One region of the Chromobacterium sp. FG89 genome, then DNA from elsewhere that is predicted to be linked to it. Evidence: predicted binding sites of a transcription regulator. Region 1 holds the regulator's gene; each other region holds the start of a gene.

Region 1 (7,784 bases):
AACATCAACATCAAGCGTTGCTGGGCCGGCTTGCGCCCCGGCTCCCCGGACGAGCTGCCCATCCTCGGGCCGATGCAGGGCGTGGACGGCTATCTGAACGCCTGCGGTCACTTCCGCACCGGCATTCTGACCTCGGCCATCACCGGCGTGATGCTGGACGCGCTGGTGCGCGGCGAAACGCCGCCGCTGGACGTGACGCCCTTCCTGGCCGACCGCTTCAACGCCCCGGCCGCCAAGCCGACGGTGCAGGAAGCCGTCGAACTGGCGCTCTCCTAAACCAGCGACGGCCCGTCGCTCCCGCGGCGGGCCGTCCCACTGATTCAGATGTTCCTCTGTTACAGGCCGGCTAGTCCGGCCTGCTTTTTTTGCCCCGCCGCGCCACCCTCTTAGAACCTGTTTACGATCTCGCGAGCTAGAGCGAGACAAGGCGAAAACAGCTGAGAAAGCGGAATGTACAGAGGGTACATGAGCATTTCGAAGCGGTACTCACCGTGTCACATTTCACAACGCGCAGCAGATCGTAAACAGCTTCTTACTGGCCTACGCCGCGGCGCTCGTACACCGCCTGCGCCAAGGTGCCCAGGTCGACGTACTCCAGCTCGCCGCCCACCGGCATGCCGCGCGCGATGCGCGTCACTTTGAGGCCGCGCTCCTTCAACAGCTCGGCGATCATATGCGCGGTGACCTCGCCCTCGGCGGTGAAATTGGTGGCGATGATCACCTCCTCCACCGCGCCGTCCGCCGCCCTCACCAGCAGCTTGTCCAGATTGATGTCGCGCGGGCCGACATTGTCCAGCGGCGAGATGCGGCCCATCAGCACGAAATACAGGCCGTCGAAGCATTTGGCCTGCTCCAGCGTCAGCAGATCCGCCGGCATCTCCACCACGCACAGCAAATCCTGCCGGCGCTCCTCGTCGGCGCAGATCGGACATAGCGGCGTTTCGCTGAAGGTGTTGCAGCGTTCGCAGTGGGTCAATTGGGTCAGCGCGCGGTCCAGCGCGCGCGCCAGCTTGTCCGCGCCCTTCTTGTCGCGCTGCAACAGGTGGAAGGCCATCCGTTGCGCGGTCTTGGGTCCGACCCCCGGCAACACTTTCAGGGCGGAAATCAGATGGTCTAGAGCGGGAGGATTCTTCATCGCTTTCACAATCGGGAAAAACGGCGGCGCAGACGCGCGTGCCGCCAGGCGAAAACCAGGCGGAAAATGCCGTAATGCAGTGTCAACAAGCAGGGCGCGCGCGGCGCGAAGCCGATGCGGTCCACCACTTCGCAGCCGCCGGACAAGGCGCGCACCCGCCGCCGGTGCAGCCAGCGCCGCTGGGTCAGCATGGTGGAGCGCTCGTCGAAGGCGCCCGGCTCCAGCCGCGTCAGCTCCAAGTCGTCGCATTCCACCGGCAACAGGCCGAACAGCAGAATCCGGCACGGTCCGATGCGCGCCGGCGGCCTCAAGCCGTCGGGCAGCTCGCCGCCCGGCAAGCGCATGCGGAGCCAGGGCCCGAGCTCGTCGTTGATGTCGGCGGCGCTGGCGGCGTGCGCCCACACCCTGTCGGCGTCGGCGCGCAGCCGGCTGCGCACGGTGAAATGGGCGAATCCGCGCATGGCGACCTCGGAAACAACGTAAAAATGGCCCGGCGCGCGCCGAGCCATCCGGATGCCGAAACCGATGCGATCAGAACGGCAGCTTCATGCCGGCCGGCAGGTTCAGGCCGGCGGAAAAACCGGACATCTTTTCCTGAGTGGTGGCTTCCACCTTGCGCACCGCGTCGTTGAACGCGGCGGCGATCAGGTCTTCCAGCATTTCCTTGTCTTCCTTGGCGTCGTCCAGCAGGCTGTCGTCCAGGCTGACGCGCTTGACGTCGTGAGAGCAGGTCATCACCACCTTGACCATGCCGGCGCCGGATTGGCCTTCCACTTCCACCGTGGCCAGTTCTTCCTGCGCCTTCTTCATATTGTCCTGCATTTGCTGGGCCTGCTTCATCAGGCCGGCGATACCACCTTTGCCAAACATAATCGTTTCACTCCTTCACGGGTTGAATGGTTTCGATGAGCAGCGTCGCGTCGAATTCGCGCACCATTTGCTGCACCACCGGATCGTTTTTCATATTCTCGCGCGCGATGTCCAACTGCTCCTGCCGATGGCGGGCGTCTTTCATCGCCGGCGTCTCCAGGCCCAGCTCTTCCACCGTCACCGCCAATTCCACCGGCCGGCCGAAGCGCTCGCTCAAGGCGAGCTTGAGCTTGTCCTGGTAATCGCGGCTGGTCATGTGGCGGAAGCTCTCCGGCACCGCCAGCGCCAGGCGTTCCTGGTCCCAGTCCTTCAATACCGCATTATGGGCCAGCATGCGCGCCGCGCCCAGCTTGACGCCCAGTTCGGTCACCAGCGCCTGCCAGTCGCCGTCGAAGCGATAGTCGGCCGGCTCCTCCGGCGGCGCCTGCAAATAGGACGGCATCTCCTCGTCCGCCGCCGCGCCCTGATCCCAGGGCACCTCGTCGGGACTGACGTCGCCGTCGTCCGACGCGTCTTCCTCCTCGGGCTCCGGCTCGGGCGGCGGCGCGGCCTGACGGACCGGCGCGGCCGGCGCAGGCGGCCTGGCTTCGGGCGCGGCAGGCTCGGGTTCGGGTTCCGCCGCCGGCGCGCTGTCCTGAACCGGCTGCGGCGCGGATTGTCGCGGCGCCGGCGAACTCAGGCCGGCGGCCTGCAAGGCCCGCGCGGCCGGCGAAATGCCTCCCGGCGCGGCCGGGACCGGCTGCGCTTGCGGCGGCTGCGGGCGAGCCGGCGCGCCGGCGGCCGGGCGCGGAGGCGCGGCTTCGGCCCGGGCGTTGGCCGGATGGAAGGCCAGCATGCGCAGCAGGGTCATATTGAAGCCGGCGTGCTCGTCCGGCGCCAGCGCCAGGTCTTTGCGGCCGTGGATGGCGATCTGGTAATACAGCTGCACGTCCTGCGGCGCGATGGCGTCCGCCAGCGCCTGCAGCGCGTCGCGCTCCGGCTCGTCCTGGGCAACCGCCTGCGGCACGGTCTGCATCAGCGCCAGCTGCTGCAACAAGACCGCCAGTTCGCTCAAAGCGCCTTCGAAGCTGACCCCGCGCTCGGCCAGGCCGTCGGCCTCGGCCATCAGCTGCGGGCCGTCGCCGGCGGCCAAGGCCTGCAGCAAGGCGAACAGATAGCGGCGGTCCACCGCGCCCAGCATCGCGCGCACGCCGTCTTCCTTCACCTCGCCCAGACCGTAGGCGATGGCCTGGTCCAGCAGCGACTGCGCGTCGCGCATCGAACCGGAGGCGGCGCGGCCCAGCAAGGCCAGCGCCGGCGTCTCGTAGGCGATGCCCTCCACGTCCAGCATGTGGGCCAGATGGCCGGCCACTTGTTGCGGCGTCATATTGCGCAAGGAGAACTGCAGACAGCGGCTCAACACCGTGACCGGCACTTTCTGCGGATCGGTGGTGGCCAGAATGAATTTGACGTGGGCCGGCGGCTCCTCCAGCGTCTTCAGCATCGCGTTGAAGGCGCTCTTGGACAGCATGTGCACTTCGTCGATGATGTAGACCTTGAAGCGGCCGGACGTCGGCGCGTACTGGGCGTTTTCCAGCACTTCGCGGATATTGTCGATGCCGGTGTTGGACGCGGCGTCGATCTCCAGCAGATCGACGAAGCGGCCGGTGTCGATCTGACGACAGGCCGAACATTCGCCGCAGGGTTCGGCGGTGGTGCCGGTTTCGCAGTTCAGGCTCTTGGCCAGAATCCGGGCGATGGTGGTCTTGCCCACCCCGCGCGTCCCCGTCAGCAGATAAGCGTGATGCAGACGCTGTTCTTTGAGGGCGTTGGTCAAGGCGCGCACCACGTGCTCCTGGCCGACCAGATCGGCAAAGCGCTTGGGACGCCACTTACGGGCAAGGACTTGATAGCTCATGGGGGCGGATTTTAATGGCAATTGCCGCGCGTGGCGACAGGTTTCGCGCCGCCGCGGCGGGCGGCGCGCGGCGTCACGGCTGGGCCGCGGCCTGGCCCGCCAGATAGCGCTGGCGCAGCTGATCCGCGATTTCCTGCACCGCCTTGGCGTACAGCGTGCTGCGGTTGTAGCGGGTGATCACGAAGAAGTTGTTGAGGCCCAGCCAGTATTCGGTGACGCCGGGCGCCGTTTCCAGAGGCACCAGCACCGCCGGCACGTCGTCGGCCACCGGCGACTGCGGCGTCACGCCCATTTTCTTCAGCTCGCCCACGGTGTAGTGCAGATTGAATTTGTCGGCGATCAGCTGATCGATCTGCGGCCCCGGCTGCACGCTGGCCGGCAGGATCACGTCGTCGCCGTGGCGCCAGCCGTGGCGCTGGAAGTAATTGGCCACGCTGCCGATCGCGTCGTCCGGATCGCTCCAGATGTCGCGGTGGCCGCTGCCGTCGAAATCCACCGCCCATTTGCGGAAGCTGGACGGCATGAACTGCGGCCAGCCCATCGCGCCGGCGTAGGAGCCCTTCAGCGTCAGCGGGTCCTTGCCCTCCTCCTTGGCCAGCAGCAGGAACTCGGTCAGCTCCTTGCGGAAGAATTCCGCGCGGCGCGGGTAATCAAAGCCTATGGTGGACAAGGCGTCCACCAGGCGGAACGATCCGGTGTTGCGGCCGTAATGGGACTCCACGCCCAGGATGGCGACGATGAGCTCGGGCGCCACGCCGTATTGCTGCTCGGCCCGCGTCAGCGCGGCCGCGTTGGCGCGCCAGAACGCCACGCCGTCGGCAATGGTCTTTTCCCCCACCGTGGAATTGCGGAACTGATACCAGGGGCGCGAGGTGGACGGCTTGTCCAGAATCTTGATGATGTTGGGCTTGAGTTCGACATTGGCGAACACCGCCTCCAGCTCCGGGCGGTTGAACTGGCCGCCGGCCACTTGCTCGTCGATGTAGCGCTGCACGTCCGGACGCGCCAGAAAGGCCGCGTCGGCCTGCGCCAGCTGGAAGGAGAACAGAGCCGCCAACGGGGCCAGTTTAAGCAAAGATTTCATGGGCTGGTTTCTGAATAAGCGTTTTTGACTTAGCCGCGCTCCTCGAAGAACGCGGCGCGAAAACTATAGCCGCAGACCTCGCGTCAAGCCTTGCGGCGGCCAAAACCGGCGCACGGCCGGCGCACGGGCGCTAGGCCCGGAACGACAAGGCGCTGGACACCAGGCGCGCGGTAATGTCGACGATAGGGATCACCCGCTCGTAAGCCATCCGGGTGGGACCGACCACGCCCAGCGCGCCGACCACCTGGCCGTTGATCCGGTAAGGCGCGGTCACCACCGAGCATTCGTCCAGCGTCATCACGCCAGACTCCTCGCCGATGAAAATGTTCACGCCTTGCGCTTCCCGCCCCTGGTTCAGCAGCTTTAGCAGCTCGGTCTTGCGTTCGAACACGCTGAACAACTGACGCAGCCGCGACAAGTCCTCGGACAGGTCGCTCACCTCCAGCAGCCGGCTGCCGCCGGCCACCACCACCGCGGCGCTGCTGGCCGCCATCGAGCTCTGCCCCAGGCGGATCGCCGCCGACATCAGTTCGGCGATGTCGCCCTGCAGCTGGCGCAACTCGTCCGCCACCCGGCTGGCGATGCGATCCAGCCCCTGGCCGGCGTAATGCTGGTTGATGAAATTGCCGGCCTCTATCAATTCCGACGGCGTGTAATCGCGTTCGGTGGTCAGCAGATGGTTCTGCACGTCCCCGTCCAACGTCACCAAGATCATCAGCACCCGCCGCTCGGACAGGCGCAGGAATTCGATCTGGCGAAAAGCGATGTCGGAGCGCTGCGGCGTGACGATCACGCCGGCGAAATGCGTCAGCTCGGACAGCAAGGAGGACGCGGACTGGGCGATGCGCTGCGGGCTGTCCGGCTGCAGATTCAGCTCCAGCTCGTGCAGCGCCGCCTCTTCCAAAGGCCGGATGGTGAGCAGACGATCGACGAACATGCGGTAGCCGCGCGCGGTGGGCACCCGGCCGGCCGAGGTGTGCGGCGCCGCGATCAGCCCCATCGCCTCCAGCTCCGCCAGCACATTGCGGATGGACGCGGACGACAGCTCGACGCCGGGCAGCATGGACAGGGTTTTGGACCCCACCGGCTGGCCGTCGACGATGTAGCGTTCGATCAGGACCTTGAGCAGGTGTTGCGCGCGTTCGTTCATCATGATGGCTTCATTGTACACAGGGTGGACACTTGTAAAAGTGGTCGCAATCACAACTTTTTCAAGCGAGATCGCGGTTTCCCGTCCCGAAGGACGGTATCGCCGGCAAGCGGCTCTGCCGTTGGCCAAGGCTTTATGAGATAATCGACGGCATCTTTTCGGCTATCGGCGCGGCAAGCGCGAGCGCGACGGGGCAAGCCCGCCGGCGCCGCGCAAACCCCTGTCCGGCATCGGGTTTTCCCCGCCGCCATGGACACGGCCCGCCGCTGGCCGAGCATTCATTTTGTTTAGCGCCCCCCACACTGGAGACAGCATGGCATCCGAAGACAAGAGCAAAGCGTTGGCCGCGGCCCTTGCCCAAATTGAAAAACAGTTTGGCAAGGGTTCGATCATGCGCATGAGCGACAACCAGATCAACGAAAACCTGCAAGTGGTCTCCACCGGCTCGCTGAGTCTGGACCTGGCGCTGGGCGTCGGCGGCCTGCCGCGCGGCCGCGTGGTGGAAATCTACGGCCCGGAGTCGTCCGGTAAAACCACCCTGTGTCTGCAAGCGGTGGCCGAGATGCAAAAATTGGGCGGCACCTGCGCCTACATCGACGCGGAAAACGCGCTGGACCCGCAATATGCGCAAAAGCTGGGCGTCAAGGTCGACGACCTGCTGATCTCGCAGCCGGACACCGGCGAGCAGGCGCTGGAAATCTGCGACATGCTGGTGCGCTCCAGCGGCGTCGATCTGATCGTGATCGACTCCGTCGCCGCCTTGGTGCCCAAGGCTGAAATCGAAGGCGAGATGGGCGACAGCCACGTGGGCCTGCAAGCCCGCCTGATGAGCCAGGCGCTGCGCAAGCTGACCGGCAACATCAAACGCACCAACACCCTGGTGATCTTCATCAACCAGATCCGCATGAAGATCGGCGTGATGTTCGGCAACCCGGAAACCACCACCGGCGGCAACGCGCTGAAATTCTACGCCTCCGTGCGCCTGGACATCCGCCGCACCGGCGGCATCAAGAAGGGCGAGGAAGTGATCGGCAACGACACCCGCGTCAAAGTGGTGAAGAACAAGGTGTCGCCGCCGTTCCGCCAGGCCGATTTCGAAATCCTGTACGGCGAGGGCATCTCCCGTCAGGGCGAGATCATCGAACTGGGCGTCAAGCACGGCTTCATCGACAAATCCGGCGCCTGGTACGCCTACAACGGCCAGAAGATCGGCCAGGGCAAGGACAACACCCGCGAATGGCTGAAGTCCAACCCGGAAATCGCCGCTGAAGTGGAACGCAAGATCCGCGACGCGGTGGGCATCAAAGTGGAAATCACCGAAGGCCAGCCGGACGAAGAGTTCGCCGACGACGCGCTCGACGCCTGATTCCCTGAATGGAAAAAAGCCTGAGGGCGCGAGCCGTCGATCTCCTGTCCCGCCGCGAATACACGCGGCGGGAACTGGAGCGGCGGCTCGCTCCGTTTGCGGAGAGCCCGGAACAATTGACGGCCTTGCTGGATGATCTGGCCGAACACAGCTGGCAGTCCGATCAGCGTTTCGCCCAGCAGTTCGCCGACAGCAAGGGCCAGCGCTACGGCAGCCGCCGCCTGCAACAGGAAATGCGTCAACGCGGCGTGGACGCCGAACTGATCCGCGACGCCTTGCAAG
Region 2 (7,784 bases), on a different contig from region 1:
CACCACCAACAGCGCTGGTTGCAACCGTCAGAAAGCGACGGCGCCCCGCATCGACTTGTTGTTCACTCATTACAGTCATCCTCAAACGTGGAAACCGAGCCCAAAACTGCCTGATTTTACCCGATTCCGAGTAGGGACTTGAAGCTTCTATGCAAATAAATTGGCCGAAGCCCTGCCTAGCCGCCTAAACCGGGTTGGAAATGTCTACAAATTCAACACTTATGCCATGAAGCTGAGCCAGGCGCTCGCCCAAAGCCTTGATGCCAAAACGCTCCGTGGCGTGATGCCCCGCAGCGATGAAAGCCACATCACACTCCATTGCCATATGATGATTTTGCTCGGACGCTTCGCCGGTGATGAAGGCGTCCACGCCCAGATCGATGGCTTCGGCGAAAAAACTCTGCGCGCCGCCGGTGCACCAGGCTATGCGCGAAATCGGTTTGTCCGCCCTGCCCAACAACAAAGCCTCGCGCCCCAGACGAGCGGAAACGTGTTCACGGAAATCACTCGCACTGCCGCCTCGCCGCCACGCCCCATGCCACAGCAAACCCGGCTCACCGCCCTGCCCCTGGGCCTCCAAATCCAGCACCTTGCCCAACATCGCGTTATTGCCCAGCTCCGGATGCGCGTCCAAAGGCAGGTGGTAAGCCAGCAAGTTAAGATCATGCTCCAGCAGCGCCTTGACCCGCTGGCGCTTCATTCCGCAAATCCGGGCGTCTTCCCCCTTCCAGAAATAACCGTGGTGCACCAGTACGGCGTCCGCTCCGCGCGACGCCGCGGCATCGATCAAAGCTTGCGAAGCGGTGACGCCGGTCACCAGCTTGCGCACCGCCTGCCGCCCTTCCACCTGCAAGCCGTTAGGCGCATAGTCTTTGAAGCGCCAAGGCTCCAAAATCGTGTCCAGACTGCTCAGCAAGGCCTTCAATTCCATCACGCACTCCTTAACTTAATATATGCCCCGGCCTTATTTTGCCAGAAGCCAACGCATTTTAAGCCCGCAAAAGAAAAACCCCGCCGTAGCGGGGTTTTCAAAGCCTAAGGAGGCGTTGGCTTACATCATGCCGCCCATGCCGCCCATGCCGCCCATATCCGGCATGCCGGCCGCCGGCTTGTCTTCCGGCAATTCAGCGATCATGCAGTCGGTGGTCAGCATCAGACCAGCAACCGAAGCCGCGTGCTGCAGAGCGGAGCGGGTTACCTTGGCCGGATCCAGCACGCCCATTTCCAGCATATCGCCGTACTCGCCGCTAGCCGCGTTGTAACCGAAGTTGCCCTTGCCCTCCAGCACCTTGTTCACCACGACCGACGGCTCTTCGCCAGCGTTCTTGACGATCTGGCGCAGCGGCGCTTCGATGGCCTTCAACACGATCTTAACACCCGCGTCTTGATCGGCATTGTCGGTTTTCAGGCTGTCCAGAGTGGAGCGGGCGCGCAGCAGAGCAACGCCGCCGCCAGCCACAACGCCTTCTTCCACAGCGGCGCGGGTAGCGTGCAAGGCGTCTTCAACGCGAGCCTTTTTCTCTTTCATTTCCACTTCGGTGGCAGCGCCAACCTTGATCACCGCAACACCGCCGGCCAGCTTGGCCACGCGCTCTTGCAGTTTCTCGCGATCGTAATCGGAAGTGGCTTCTTCCATCTGCTTGCGGATCTCGCCCACGCGCGACTGGATCTCGGCCGCTTGGCCGGCGCCGTCGATGATGGTGGTGTTTTCCTTGCCCACTTCAACGCGCTTGGCTTGGCCCAGCATTTCCAGCGAAGCTTTTTCCAGGGTCAGGCCCACTTCTTCGGCAATCACGGTGCCGCCGGTCAGGAAGGCGATATCCTGCAACATGGCTTTGCGACGATCGCCAAAGCCCGGGGCTTTAACGGCTACCACTTTCAGGATGCCGCGGATGGTGTTGACCACCAGAGTGGCCAGCGCTTCGCCTTCCACGTCTTCTGCGATGATCAGCAGCGGGCGGCCGGACTTGGCCACTTGCTCCAGAACCGGCAGCAGATCGCGGATATTGGAGATTTTCTTATCGAACAGCAGGATGAAGGGATTGTCCAGAGCGGCAATCTGTTTGTCCTGGTTGTTGATGAAGTACGGGGACAGGTAGCCGCGGTCGAACTGCATGCCTTCAACCACGTCCAGTTCGTTGTTCAGGCTCTTGCCGTCTTCAACGGTGATCACGCCTTCCTTGCCCACTTTTTCCATGGCATTGGCGATGATGTCGCCGATGTCGGAATCGGAGTTGGCGGAGATGGAGCCAACCTGAGCGATTTCCTTGGTGGTGGCGCACGGCTTGGCGATCTTGGCGATCTCACCCACCAGCGAGGCAACGGCCTTGTCGATGCCGCGCTTCAGGTCCATCGGGTTCATGCCGGCGGCAACGTACTTCATGCCTTCCAACACGATGGCTTGAGCCAACACGGTAGCGGTGGTGGTGCCGTCGCCAGCCACGTCGGAAGTCTTGGAAGCGACTTCTTTCACCATCTGCGCGCCCATGTTCTCGAACTTGTCCTTCAGTTCGATTTCCTTGGCGACGGATACGCCGTCCTTGGTGATGGTCGGCGCGCCGAAGGAGCGGTCCAGCACCACGTTGCGGCCTTTCGGGCCCAGAGTCACTTTTACGGCATCAGCCAGGATGTTGACGCCAGTTACCATCTTGGCGCGAGCGGAATCACCAAACTTTACGTCTTTAGCAGCCATTCTTTAAATCTCCAGAATTCTGAGTTGGGGAAGTTCAGATGTGGGTCGGATTACTCAACGATGCCCATTACATCTTCCTCGCGCATCACGAGGACTTCATCGCCGTCAACCTTGACGGCCTGACCGGAATACTTGCCGAAGATGACTTTGTCGTTAGGCTTCAGTTCCAGCGGACGGCGCTCGCCGTTCTCCAGAATCTTGCCATTGCCGATGGCCAAAACGATGCCCATATCCGGTTTTTCTGCGGCTGCGCCCGGCAGAACGATGCCGGAAGCCGTTTTTTCTTCAGCCTCGAGGCGCTTGATAACAACACGGTCGTGCAAAGGACGAATTGCCATGGATCTCTCCTGTTACAGTGGCTGTTGAGAGTTGAAACCTGTTTGAGTTGAGGCGAGTGTTAGCACTCACCTGCTGCGAGTGCTAATGATAGGGACGAGCGGGAGGGTTTTCAAGAGCCTGCCACGCCAAATTTCAATCGCAGGTCTGGCTTGTCTGATCGGAACTTACAACTCGACACTCAGCCACTACTCGCGAAGCTCTCAGTTAGGTGAAGAAGTGGCCAATCAGGAATGTTCACCACTAAATCCAACTAGCAAGCTTGTCTTGGTCGGCAACTGCGGCAAACCACTCGGCAATCCAATGAGAAAAAGCCCAAGCCTATGACCTCAATCGCCAAGACAGAAAAACTGATGTGTACACGGTTTCAGCTAGCTAAATGCTCGAACCATCTAAATTTTCGCTTGTCGAGACCAACAACGATCAGATTGATTATCTTCATTAAGATCGCGCAACAACGTTCTGTTTAGGTACGGGGCAGCCAGGGACATATCCGTTTTTTGATAGCAGCGAACCTCAATCTACTTTATTGAGGAGGAGTGATCCCAAATAGCCAAACAGGCTTTATACGCCACATTTTCACATTGCCCCAACGAAAAGTAAAATTTCTAAAAAAATTGACACCTGTACACAACCGATTTGAAAATAAAGCATATCGAATAGCCATAAAACATCAATGCCTAACTGACTTCCGCAGCAACATCCATCCTGGAGTACGAAAACGAATAATCATTCGATATAACCGTACATAAGTGAACATGAATGCCAACACAAAACCAATCAACACCGTCGTGTTATTCCAAAACAGCATAGCCGGCACCACTGAAATAGAAGATAAGGCCCATAAATACGGGGAAGTCAAACTGTTACGCATTGTTTTATGATTGACATCTTTGGAACCCACCATCCATCGCACCAACCGCATATAGACAAGCTGATGTAGGTGCAGTGCATCGGGATACCCCACCCTTCGACCTTGCAAAAATTTCCGTCTATAGATTGAAAACAAGGTTTCAAATACGGGGTAAATCACACACAGCAACGGAAACCAAGGAGAAACTTGAGAGTGGCGAGCAACCAATAACACGGCGACCTCAGCGATCATAAAACCAACCAAATAAGCGCCACCATCTCCTGCAAACATTAACCCACGGGGGAAATTCCAAAACAAAAAACCTGCGATAGCACCTACCATAGCAAAACAGATGCCTACCAGCATAGTATCCTGTACTTTAAATGCCACATAAGCCAAAGCAAGGAAAATGAAAATTGATACAACACCAGACAATCCATTGTAGCCATCAATAATATTCACGGCGTGTGCCACTCCACCTACGGCAACCACCGTTAAAAGCAATGAAAAAATCCAAACATGTACCAAAAAAACATCGAGCAAAGGGATATCCAGGCGCTGCAAACTTGCACCAAGAATAAAATACCCTAGAGCAGCAGCAAAAAAAGTAGCCAACAATCTAGGTAGCGGACCTACTTTTTTTGTCACATCTTCAAAAATCCCAGCAGCAAAAGCAGGAAGGGCCACCAACAACAGCATCAAAATTGAGGCATCCTTCAACAACCACGCCAACACACCGCTTCCTGCCACCAACCCAGCAGCAATCGGCACTCCTCCGATACGTGGCACAGGTTGTGCGTGAAACTTTTGAACTCCGCCCAACTCATAATCAGCTGAAAAGTGTTCGTGCAAATGTGAGAAATGAATCAAACACATCCCAACAAGCAAGGATAAAAATGTAGCCGCCAATAGAATTACCAGCATTTATATACACCTTTCGATGTTTTCCAACAAAGATAGAGCAAAAACACTCTCGAACAACAAAATAAAAACGTAAAAGTACTACAAGAACACCTCAAAAATTGACCAATGCCTCTGAACCCAAAAATATCAAAACAAGCCGCCTTGCATTTTCCATTATTTTTTAGTAGATCACACGCCATGGTAAAGAGACAATCTTCGAGCAGAGAAAATAACACCTCGGAAATAACCACTTGTGAAATCACTCATAAACCTCAAGAGGCTAGTCCCGCAACAATTTGCTCCACTACCTTTTTAACTGAAAACTCACGCTCAAAAAGCCCCCGACAACGTGCGGTAAAGTCAGTGCCATCATCAATCTGAACCAATAGCTTCTCTGCACACAATTGCAACTCATCGACCTGGTTACTTTCACAGATTTGCCCTACCTGTTCACTACGAATTAAATGGGCAAGATCATTACCACGGTTGATATTTGCCAATACAGGAAGCCCGCTTTGCATATAAGTCAAAAATTTCCCAGGAATATTATGGGATTTATGGCGAGGATCCAAAGCCACAATTCCAACATTACACTGCGCATAAAGCCCTGGAATTTCATCAGGATGAATTTCTTCAAAAAACACAACATTATCTAGCTGCCTCTCCTGAGCGGCAGCACGCAACCTTCCCACCTCACTACCTCGACCAACAAATAAAAAACCGACATCTTGTCTACTGTACAGTTTATCGGCCAAGTCGAGCAAAACATCCATGCCTTGCGCCACCCCCATGTTGCCCGCATAAACAAAAATTTTCCGCCCCCTTAAACGAGTCTCGTTGATCCGTATTGAGCAAGGTACCGCAGCAGGAATATCAAGCCAGTTTTGCAATACTTCCAAACGTCGACCAGGTTGCCGTTGCCAACAATCGAAATACGCTTGATTTCCAGGAGTTTGAACACCAATAATATCGGCAACCGAATACTGATAGCGTGCCATCATATCAAAAAAAAGATAAGGCAAACCACGCCTCATCAGCCCCATATCAACAGCCCAATTAGGAAAAATATCACGGATTATCAGGTAGCCTTTACAACCATTTGAACGCTTAAGAATTTGGGCCAAAGGAGCATGGAAAATAGATGGTGCATACCACACGATGCCCTCCCAACATGCATGGGCTAAAGGGCTTTTCCGAAGCTGTAATAGCATCGAAAAGGGCATGAGCAACTCACCTAACGTACGTCGCACATAACCAACATCCTTCGTACGCGGAGCTTTTAAACGTAATACCTGCGCCCCATCAAACTCCTCCAACTGCCAAGACTCCTTCTGATCAGACGAAGGAAGAAGCACGGTCAAATTATGCCCTTGACGTACAAACTCGCGAGCCAAATCCCGGAGCTGGACTGCGCCAGAAGTCCGATGGGGTGGAAAAGTATCAGCAATCAGCACAACCTGCATTAATCGAGCCTCAGTACTTTCTCCATACCACTCGATTCACATAATCGGTGTGGCTATGAATAATGCGTACAACTTTGTCAGAGACATTTTTCATGGAATAGTCTGAAACAGATCTCAGCAATCTTTCTTCACCACGTGGCTGTAAATCAAGAATAGACAAACCTTGCATAACTCTATCAACATCCAATCCCACCATCATGACAGACCCCTCTTCAAAAGCCTCATGACGCTCTTGAGTCTCTCTCATATTTAAAGCAGGGAAGTTCAAAATTGAAGATTCCTCACTTATTGTTCCACTATCGGAAAGAACCGCACGGGCTGAAAGTTGAAGCTTATTGTAATCCGTAAAACCTAATGGCTTAAGCAATCTTACCAATTCATTAAATTTTGCCCCAACAGTAGCAAGTCTTTTTTGAGTTCTAGGGTGTGTGGATACAATTATAGGAAGCTTAAATTGCTCTGAAATTTCATTTAAAATATTTATCAACTTACACAGATTAACATCTGAATCAACATTTTCTTCACGATGGGCACTAACAACGAAAAACTCGCCAGATTTTAATCCTAGTCGTTCCAAAACATCTGAATGGTCAATTGCCTCTCGGTAGAACTCAATCACTTCAGACATTGGACTACCCGTTTTAATAATCAAGTCTGCAGGTAGACCCTCTTTAAGCAAACATTCTCGCGAAATGGTACTGTAAGTCAAATTCACATCAGAGGTATGGTCAACAATTTTCCTATTAATCTCTTCAGGGACTCGCATGTCGAAACAACGATTACCAGCCTCCATATGGAAGATTGGCACTTTTCTTCTTTTTGCCGGAATCACCGACAAGCAACTATTTGTATCACCTAAAACAAGCAATGCGTCAGGACTTTCTTCCGCAAGCACCCCATCCATTTTTGCGATGATCATGCCGATAGTTTCAGCAGAAGTTGAGCCCGCTGCATTCAAAAAAATATCGGGCTTTCTAATTTTTAAATCATCAAAAAATATTTGATTCAATTCATAATCATAGTTTTGGCCGGTGTGCACAATTGTATGATCACAAAATTCATCAAGCTTCGCCATTACCCTTGACAACCGTATAATCTCAGGGCGGGTGCCAACTACAGTCATGACTTTAAGCTTTTTCATTTTCAATCCTCAGCTTCAGCATATTCACCACGAGAAATACGTGCCATAAAATCTAGCTTCAAAAGCAGCTTTTTCATATCTTCAAAATCCAGGCGCACTGTATTGTGCGAGTTGTAATCGTCACCATGACTCGTCTGGGTCAGCAGTTGATTCCCTTGTTCAACATATTTTTCATAATTTAAGTCACGCCCATCAGCGGGAATTCTAAAATAATCCCCCATATCCTCAGCGCACGCCATTTCTTCACGCCCCAGCAGTACTTCGTACAATTTTTCACCATGCCGGGTTCCAATCACCTGCACAGGAGAATCTGACTTATTCATTATAGAAAGAACGGCATGAGCCAGTACTTCAACCGTAGCGGCAGGAGCCTTCTGTACAAAAATGTCCCCATTA
Region 3 (7,784 bases), on a different contig from region 1:
GCAAAATTTCCTGGATACGAAACAACACAAAGTAAATGGTGGTGCCCATGGGCAGAATTGAACTGCCGACCTCTCCCTTACCAAGGGAGTGCTCTACCCCTGAGCTACATGGGCCCTTTAAAACAGGCTACACGCTTGGAGCGGGTGAAGGGAATCGAACCCTCGTCGTAAGCTTGGAAGGCTTCTGCTCTACCATTGAGCTACACCCGCCTGCAACAACAACCTCGAGCGACTTTCATCGCACACGCCAAGACGCTAAATTCTGGTGGAGGGAGAAGGATTCGAACCTTCGAAGGCAGAGCCGTCAGATTTACAGTCTGATCCCTTTGACCGCTCGGGAATCCCTCCTGAAAGAGACCCGAATATTATAGATAGCCCCGATGGCCGTCAACCGGTTTTTGCATTTTTTTCTAATTATTTTGCCCGCAAAAGCAAAGCGCCCCGGCAAGCCCGGGGCGCTTCCAATAAATTCAAAAACTTAGCGCGTCACGCCTGGCCGGATATCCGCAGATACTTCTGATGCAAGACCTCTTGAGTCTCCTCGTGAGACGGATCCAGAGGGATGCAATCGACCGGACAGACCTGCTGGCATTGCGGCTCGTCGTAGTGGCCGACGCACTGGGTGCACAGATTGGGGTCGATTTGATAGATTTCCTCGCCTTGGGAAATCGCGTTATTGGGGCACTCCGGCTCACAGACGTCGCAGTTGATGCATTCGTCGGTAATCATCAAAGACATAGTAAATTCCTCAAGTATTCCACAACATGAATTTTGTCACCCGACAGTCGGGCTCGCAAGTTCGCCCCGTTATATATTTATGAGACTGACTGCAGGCAAACCGCTCAGGCCGGCTCCGCCGCCCGGCGCAGCAAACCGTAGTGCACCTGGCCGGCCTTGGCCCGCTTCAGCACCTCCCAGCCCGGCAGCTCTTCGGGCCAACGGCGGCTTTCGATATACGCCAGGCCGTCCTCGCTCATCACCTGAGCCAGCAAAGGCAAAACCTGCGTCAGCAAATCGGTGTCGAACGGCGGATCGACGAAGACGACGTCGAAACGATCGCGGCAGCCCTTCAGATAGGCCAGGGCATCGAACTGCGCCACATCGATGCTCGCGGCGGACAATAACTGCCGGTTGGCTTTCAAGGACTCGGCCACCATGCGGGATTTCTCCACCATCACCACGCGCCTCGCCTCGCGCGAAGCCGCCTCAAAGCCCAGAGCCCCGCTTCCGGCGAAAAGATCCAGACAGGATTTGCCGTACAGCTGCTGGCCCAACCAGTTGAACAAAGTCTCCCGCACACGGTCCGGCGTTGGCCGCAAACCCTGAGCGTCGGGAAACGGCAATAGCCGGCGCCGATACTCGCCACCGATGATTCTGACCGTGTTACGCGACTGACTCATAATTCCAAGCTCAAAAAACAAGGGGCTGAGTGTAACCCGATCCGAGCCGTCGCGCCTCATTGTCGCGCAAACCGGCCGCCATCTGTCGCCGCTCACGCCACAAAAAGCCGTCTATTCCTTATATATAGATTTCAACGATGCGGCGCCTCCGTCTCCCGCCGCGCAGCAACAATTGGGTAAGCACCTCCATTTGAGGATACAATTTAGCCATTTACCGAATTCCGCCGGCCTTTACGCATGTTTAGCTTCTTCAAAAGAAAAACCCAATCCGAGCCCACGCCTCCGGCAACCGCCCCAGCGGAGCCGATGGCCGATATCCAGCCCGCCGCGCTGCCCGATGCGGACGCGCCAGCCACTCAGTCTGAAACGCGAACGCCCGAGCCGCAGCAAGCGCAGCCCGAGCCGACGCCCCCGACGCCCGCCCCCATCGCACCGGCTTCGCCGCCGGCGGCCGAGCCGCTTGAAGCCGAGCCGCTCTCGCTGAAGAAAATGAGCTGGGCCGAACGCCTGAAGGCCGGCTTGTCCAAAACCCGCGACAAGCTAGGCAAATCCCTGGCCGGCCTGTTTGGCGGTGGCAAGATAGACGAGGAGCTGTACGAAGAGCTGGAAGCCGTGCTGCTCACCGCCGACATGGGGGTGGACGCCACCCTTCACCTGCTTGGCGACGTGCGCGAGCGCGTTTCGCTGAAAGGACTGAAAGACGCCTCGGAACTGAAAGACGCGTTGAAGGATTCGCTCGGCGACCTGATCTCGCCGCTGGAAAAGCCGCTGGACGTCAGCGGCAAGAAACCTTTCGTCATCATGATGGCCGGCGTCAACGGCGCCGGCAAGACCACGTCGATAGGCAAGCTGGCCAAGTACTATCAGAGCCAGGGCAAGAGCGTGCTGCTCGCCGCCGGCGACACCTTCCGCGCCGCCGCGCGCGAACAGCTGATGGCCTGGGGCGAACGCAACAACGTCACCGTGATCGCCCAGCAAGGCGGCGACTCCGCCGCCGTCTGCTATGACGCGATCCAGGCCGCGGTCGCCCGCGGCATCGACATCGTGCTGGCCGACACCGCCGGCCGCCTGCCCACCCAGTTGCACCTGATGGAGGAAATCAAGAAGGTGAAGCGGGTGATCCAGAAAGCCTTGCCCGACGCGCCGCATGAAATCATCCTGGTGCTGGACGCCAATATCGGCCAGAACGCCATCACCCAGGTCAAGACCTTCGACGACGCCCTCGGCCTGACCGGGCTGATTCTGAGCAAGCTGGACGGCACGGCCAAGGGCGGCGTGATCGCGGCCATCGCCAAGCAACGTCCGGTTCCGCTGCGTTTTGTCGGCGTGGGCGAAAGCATAGACGACCTGCGGCCGTTCAAGGCCAAGGACTACATCGACGCGCTGTTCGACTGAACGCATCAGCCATTGCAAGCTCTCACTCTTGCCGTCACCAGCTAACGCGGGAACAGAATAATGATCCAGTTCGACCAGGTCACCAAGCGCTACCCAGGTGGCAATGAAGCCCTGAAAAACCTGTCTTTCAACATTGACACCGGCGAGATGGTCTTCCTCGCCGGCCATTCCGGCGCCGGCAAGTCCACCTTGCTCAAGCTGATCGCCGGCATAGAGCGCGCCACCGCGGGCGGCGTCGTCGTCAACGGCCAGAACCTGTCCAAGCTGCGCTCCAGCCAGATCCCCTATGTGCGCCAGCACATCGGCCTGGTGTTTCAGGACCACAAGATCCTGTTCGACCGCAGCGTGTTCGACAATGTGATGCTGCCGCTGGACATCATCGGCTTCGATCGCCGCGACGCCGCCAAGCGCGTGCGCGCCGCGCTGGACAAAGTAGGCCTGCTCGGCAAGGAAAAGAGCATGCCTATCCGCCTGTCAGGCGGCGAGCAGCAGCGCCTGTGCATCGCCCGCGCCGTGGTGCACCGCCCCAGCATCCTGCTGGCCGACGAACCTTCCGCCAACCTGGACCGCGCCTATGCGCTGGACATCATGGAATTGTTCAAATCCTTCCACCAAGTGGGCGTCACCGTATTGATCTCCGCTCACGACGAGACCCTGATGGAAGACTACGGCCGCCGAATCATTCGCCTGCGGGAAGGACAATTTGCCGCATGAAACATTATCTCTATCTGAACTGGCAAAGCGCCAAACTCGCGCTGATCAAGATTCTGCGGCAACCTTTCGGCAGCCTGCTGACCTTGCTGATGCTATCGCTGGCGCTGGCCTTGCCACTCTCGCTTTATCTGGCCGTCAGCAGCGTGCAAGACTGGGTGGGCCGGCTGAGCGCCACGCCGCAAGTCACCCTGTTCATGGAACAGTCATCGGAAGAGGCGGACCTGGCCGCGGTGACCTCCACGCTGACGCATCACCCCAAAATCAAGAGCTACAGCTTCGTCAGCAAGAGCAAGGCGCTGGCCGATATGGAAAAGCGCAACGGCCTGCCGGGCCTGGCCGACGGTCTGGACAGTAATCCGCTGCCGGACGCCTTCGTGGTCACGCCGAAGGCGCTGGAGCCGCGTGAGCTGGAGATGCTGCAAAAAGAGCTCTCCGGCCTGCCCATGGTGGAACAGGCGCAATTCGACGCGGACTGGGCCAAGCGTTTGTACGGCATGGTGGAAATGGGCAAGCATCTAACCTGGTTCATGGCCATCGCCCTGGGCCTGGCGCTGGTGCTGGTGACCAATAACGCGATCCGGATGCAAATCCTGGCGCGCCAGGACGAAATCGAGGTGTCCAAATTGATAGGCGCGCCGGACAGTTTCATCCGCCGCCCCTTCATGTACCACGCGATGTGGCAAGGCATCCTGGCCGGCTTGGCCGCCTGGGCGCTGACCGGTTGGCTGACCTCGGTGGCCAATCCGGCGATTCGCGAATTCGCCCAGTTGTACGGCGAACGGGTGGAACTGCGCAATCTGAACCCGATCGAACTGGCAGTCGCCGTCGCCGTCTCCGCCCTGCTGGCGATGCTGGGCGCCCGCCTCGCCTCCGACCATCATCTGCGCAAGATAGAACCCAAATGAAACGCGGCCGCTTACACGCGCATGTAAGCGGCGCAACAACTGTTAATCAGAGCAAACGGCGTCGGCGCACCGGCTGCGCTACTATCGAGACGATAGAAAAAATCATTGACGCTGGAACCTTTCATTGCTAGCACTCTCCATATACGAGTGCTAACATATCACTACCCAAGGAGGTAGTTATACAGATGACCACAACATTTGCTTTGCCCGTCCCGTCCACCAGCGGCAGCCTGGAGCAATACATCCAAGCTGTGAACAGCGTACCCATGCTGACGCCTGAGCAGGAAAACGAGCTTGCAACGCGCTTCCAGGAGCAAAACGACCTGGAGGCCGCGCGCCAGCTGGTGCTCTCGCACCTGCGCGTGGTGGTATCGATTTCCCGCGGCTACTCCGGTTACGGCCTGCCGCAAGCCGACTTGATTCAGGAAGGCAATATCGGCCTGATGAAAGCCGTCAAACGCTTCGAGCCCGATCGCGGCGTGCGCCTGTTTTCCTTTGCCGTGCACTGGATCAAGGCCGAGATTCACGAATTCATCCTGCGCAACTGGCGCCTGGTGCGCATCGCCACCACCAAGCCTCAGCGCAAGCTGTTCTTCAACCTGCGTAGCATGAAGAGCAGTTTCTCCGCGCTGTCGGAAAACGAGGCCCGCCAAATCGCTGCCGATCTGGGCGTCAAGCCGGAAGAAGTCCGCGAGATGGAAACCCGCATGAGCGGTCAGGACATCGCCTTGCTGGCGGACGACAACGACGACGACGGCTACGCGCCGATCGACTGGCTGGCCGATCATCACAATGAGCCCACCCGCGAGATGGAGCGCCGCGCGTTCGATCATCTGCAGACCGAAGGCCTGCAACAGGCTTTGGCCACGCTGGACCCGCGCAGCCGCCGCATCGTTGAAGCGCGCTGGTTGGCCGACGACAGCGGCTCCACGCTGCACGAGCTGGCCGCCGAATTCGGCGTGTCCGCCGAGCGCATCCGCCAGATTGAAGCCAAGGCTTTGGGCAAAATGAAGACCGCCCTCAGCCAAGGCGTGGTGATAGAAGGCTAAGCGTCTTCCGCTCAATAAAAAACCACAGGCCTCAGCCTGTGGTTTTTTTGTGTCCCGAGCACTAGAAAGCGCTTACTCCAACATGGTCTGGTACTTCGCCGGCAGCTTGGCATAGGCCTCGCGGGCCACCGCGCGCAGAGGCTCCCATTCCGCCCTGTCATCGTCCAGCGTACCCAGAAACACGCCGGCGTAAGTGGGGAACGATGCCAGCGTCGTCCGCAAGGTCTGCTCCGCCTGAACCTGCTTTCCCGCCAAAATTTCCAACTGCGCGCGCTTCAGCATCACTTCCGGATAAGGACGGAACGCGGTCAGCCGGTTCTCCAGCGCCAGCTTGCGCTCAAGTTGCTCCGGCCCTACTTTCAAGTAGTCGTCCACGGTGTAAAGCGCATGATAGGCGAACAGCGGCTTGGTGTCCGCGATCTCGATCAGACGCTCCATCCGCGTTGCATCGCGCTTGGCGTCATTGGTCGGCGTATACAGGCCCACCAGCTCCCAGAACATCGACAGACTGCTGATCGACAGCCAACCCATCCAGACCAGCGCCGCGAATAACGGCAGGCGCAGCGGCCAAGCTAGCTGACGATCCCCTCGCGGTGCCATTGCGGCGAAGATCACCAGCATTGCCAGGAAGTAGTAATACCACAGCGGATACTCCAACATGCTGTGCGTCAGCGTCACCGCCAGGCAACCCAAAGCCAACACCCCTTCCAGGGTGGCGCGACGGCCAAAGAACGGCCACAGCGCCCAGGCAAAACCACCGACGATCAATAAGGTGGCCACGCCGCCCATCTCGGCCAGCAATTGCAGCACCAGGTTATGGGAATTGGTGAACAAGCCGCTGTTGAAGCCGGATGCGGCGAATTGCGGCAGCGGCTGCAAACGCACGCTCTCCGCGGCAAACTGCGACCAACCCACCCCCGTCAGCGGATGCGACTGGAAGCTCAACCATGCTTTGTGCATTTCGGCGAAACGCCGCGAACCCATATCGTCGCCATTGGCCGCCAGACGGGCCAGGCCGGAAGTGTTCTGCAAGTTTTCATGCGTCAGCCAGGAAATCAGCTGATTGAACCAAGGCAGGGCGAACTGCATCGCCAATACTACCAGGCAAGACAACCACATCGCCCACAGCATCCGGCGCGACTCCGCGCTGCCGATGCGCCAATGCCACAGCGCGGCCAGACCGGACAAGGTCAGCAGGTACAATAGAATGGTGCGAGAGCCCGCCCAGCCCAACATCAAGGCCAGGCCGAGCACCAGTATCGCCAAGCCCCAACGCGGCAGCCGGCCGGCCGCGTACAAATACACGCCGGCCACTACCGACCACATCAAATAATGCGCGTATTGATTGCGCTGGCCGATATGGCCAAAAATATTGCTGGTGGGATGCGAGCCATCGTAAAACAAGCCCAGCTCCGCGGCGTAACCGGTCAACTGAGCCACGCCTATCGCCGCCTGCACCAAGCCGCCCACAATCAAGGCCCAGGCCAACCAGACCGCGAACGGCCGCTCCCCCATTTCCTCGCGCAAGGACACGGTGACAGCCGCGAGCAAGCCCGCAGCCAGCCAGGCCAAGGCGGTGGCGTAATTCATCCCGGGGAACAAGGCCTCCACCCAGAACGGCTGCCCGGCCCACAGCAGGCCCATGGCCAGACACCACCAGGCGCTACGCGGCATGTAGCGGAATAACGATCCGCTAGGCAACAAGAAGACCGCCGCCGCCAGCAGCAGCCAGACCACATTGATTTCGCCAAACCACTGCGGCAGCGGCACATAGTGGATGCGCGAGGCGAAAGGCAGGATGGCGATGAGGCATAGAGCCAGCATCGCCAGGAATGTGGAAAATCTTTGAACACTCATATTACGGCAGTCGTTTGCTAGATGGAGGACGCAGGATACCTCAAGCAGGCGCTCAAACAAACCGCAGCCTAGCGGTCAAAACAAGGGCTTGCGCGTCACGGGCGCGGCAACGGTCATCACTGCGGCACGCTGCGCAGCTTGGCTATAGGCAGGGTACTTTGCATAGGCTTGGGCGGCAATCAGCGCCACGTCCTTCAAAGGCGTAACATTAGGTTCAGGAACCCTTGCCAACATTTCTGAAAACTCTTTGACGTAATCTGGATAATTGGCAATTGCAACTTTTAACGACTGCAAGGCCTCCCTCTGCTGGTCGTTTAACGCTTGAAAAATGGCTAATTTTATCAAAACATTAGGGTAGGGTCGATAACTTGCCAGCGAGTTAAAATGAGCCAACTTTATATCCAGTTGCTCGCGACTCGGCAGCATATAATTACCAATAACTAGATCAACCTCTCTTGCGAAGA

The links. The regulator HrcA, encoded in region 1, represses chaperone genes, less so after heat shock. The targets are predictions, from matches to a motif close to ATTAGCACTCGNNNNNNNCGAGTGCTAAT.
Region 2: a site for HrcA is predicted at 3,089-3,117, ahead of ACODRW_RS00685 (co-chaperone GroES). Genes of this name have one in related genera too.
Region 3: a site for HrcA is predicted at 4,541-4,569, ahead of rpoH (RNA polymerase sigma factor RpoH). Genes of this name have one in related genera too.

What each region holds. Positions count from the first base shown of each region.
Region 1 covers NZ_JBMDIQ010000004.1:37,265-45,048, reverse strand. Annotated here, with positions in the region: gene hcnC (cyanide-forming glycine dehydrogenase subunit HcnC) at 1-276, shown strand, start outside; gene recR (recombination mediator RecR) at 533-1,135, opposite strand; gene ACODRW_RS05145 (hypothetical protein) at 1,141-1,596, opposite strand; gene ACODRW_RS05140 (YbaB/EbfC family nucleoid-associated protein) at 1,667-2,005, opposite strand; gene dnaX (DNA polymerase III subunit gamma/tau) at 2,013-3,902, opposite strand; gene mltB (lytic murein transglycosylase B) at 3,976-4,986, opposite strand; gene hrcA (heat-inducible transcriptional repressor HrcA) at 5,117-6,139, opposite strand; gene recA (recombinase RecA) at 6,450-7,502, shown strand; gene recX (recombination regulator RecX) at 7,511-7,784, shown strand, end outside.
Region 2 covers NZ_JBMDIQ010000001.1:154,247-162,030, reverse strand. Annotated here, with positions in the region: gene petA (ubiquinol-cytochrome c reductase iron-sulfur subunit) at 1-70, opposite strand, end outside; gene ACODRW_RS00695 (Nif3-like dinuclear metal center hexameric protein) at 185-931, opposite strand; gene groL (chaperonin GroEL) at 1,052-2,692, opposite strand; gene ACODRW_RS00685 (co-chaperone GroES) at 2,743-3,030, opposite strand; gene ACODRW_RS00680 (MraY family glycosyltransferase) at 3,702-4,805, opposite strand; gene ACODRW_RS00675 (glycosyltransferase family 4 protein) at 5,057-6,247, opposite strand; gene wecB (non-hydrolyzing UDP-N-acetylglucosamine 2-epimerase) at 6,258-7,388, opposite strand; gene ACODRW_RS00665 (polysaccharide biosynthesis protein) at 7,391-7,784, opposite strand, start outside.
Region 3 covers NZ_JBMDIQ010000033.1:381-8,164, forward strand. Annotated here, with positions in the region: tRNA gene ACODRW_RS22475 (tRNA-Thr) at 40-114, opposite strand; tRNA gene ACODRW_RS22480 (tRNA-Gly) at 137-210, opposite strand; tRNA gene ACODRW_RS22485 (tRNA-Tyr) at 264-348, opposite strand; gene ACODRW_RS22490 (YfhL family 4Fe-4S dicluster ferredoxin) at 487-738, opposite strand; gene rsmD (16S rRNA (guanine(966)-N(2))-methyltransferase RsmD) at 843-1,400, opposite strand; gene ftsY (signal recognition particle-docking protein FtsY) at 1,638-2,795, shown strand; gene ftsE (cell division ATP-binding protein FtsE) at 2,856-3,509, shown strand; gene ftsX (permease-like cell division protein FtsX) at 3,506-4,414, shown strand; gene rpoH (RNA polymerase sigma factor RpoH) at 4,600-5,463, shown strand; gene ACODRW_RS22520 (PglL family O-oligosaccharyltransferase) at 5,536-7,320, opposite strand; gene ACODRW_RS22525 (PglL family O-oligosaccharyltransferase) at 7,396-7,784, opposite strand, start outside.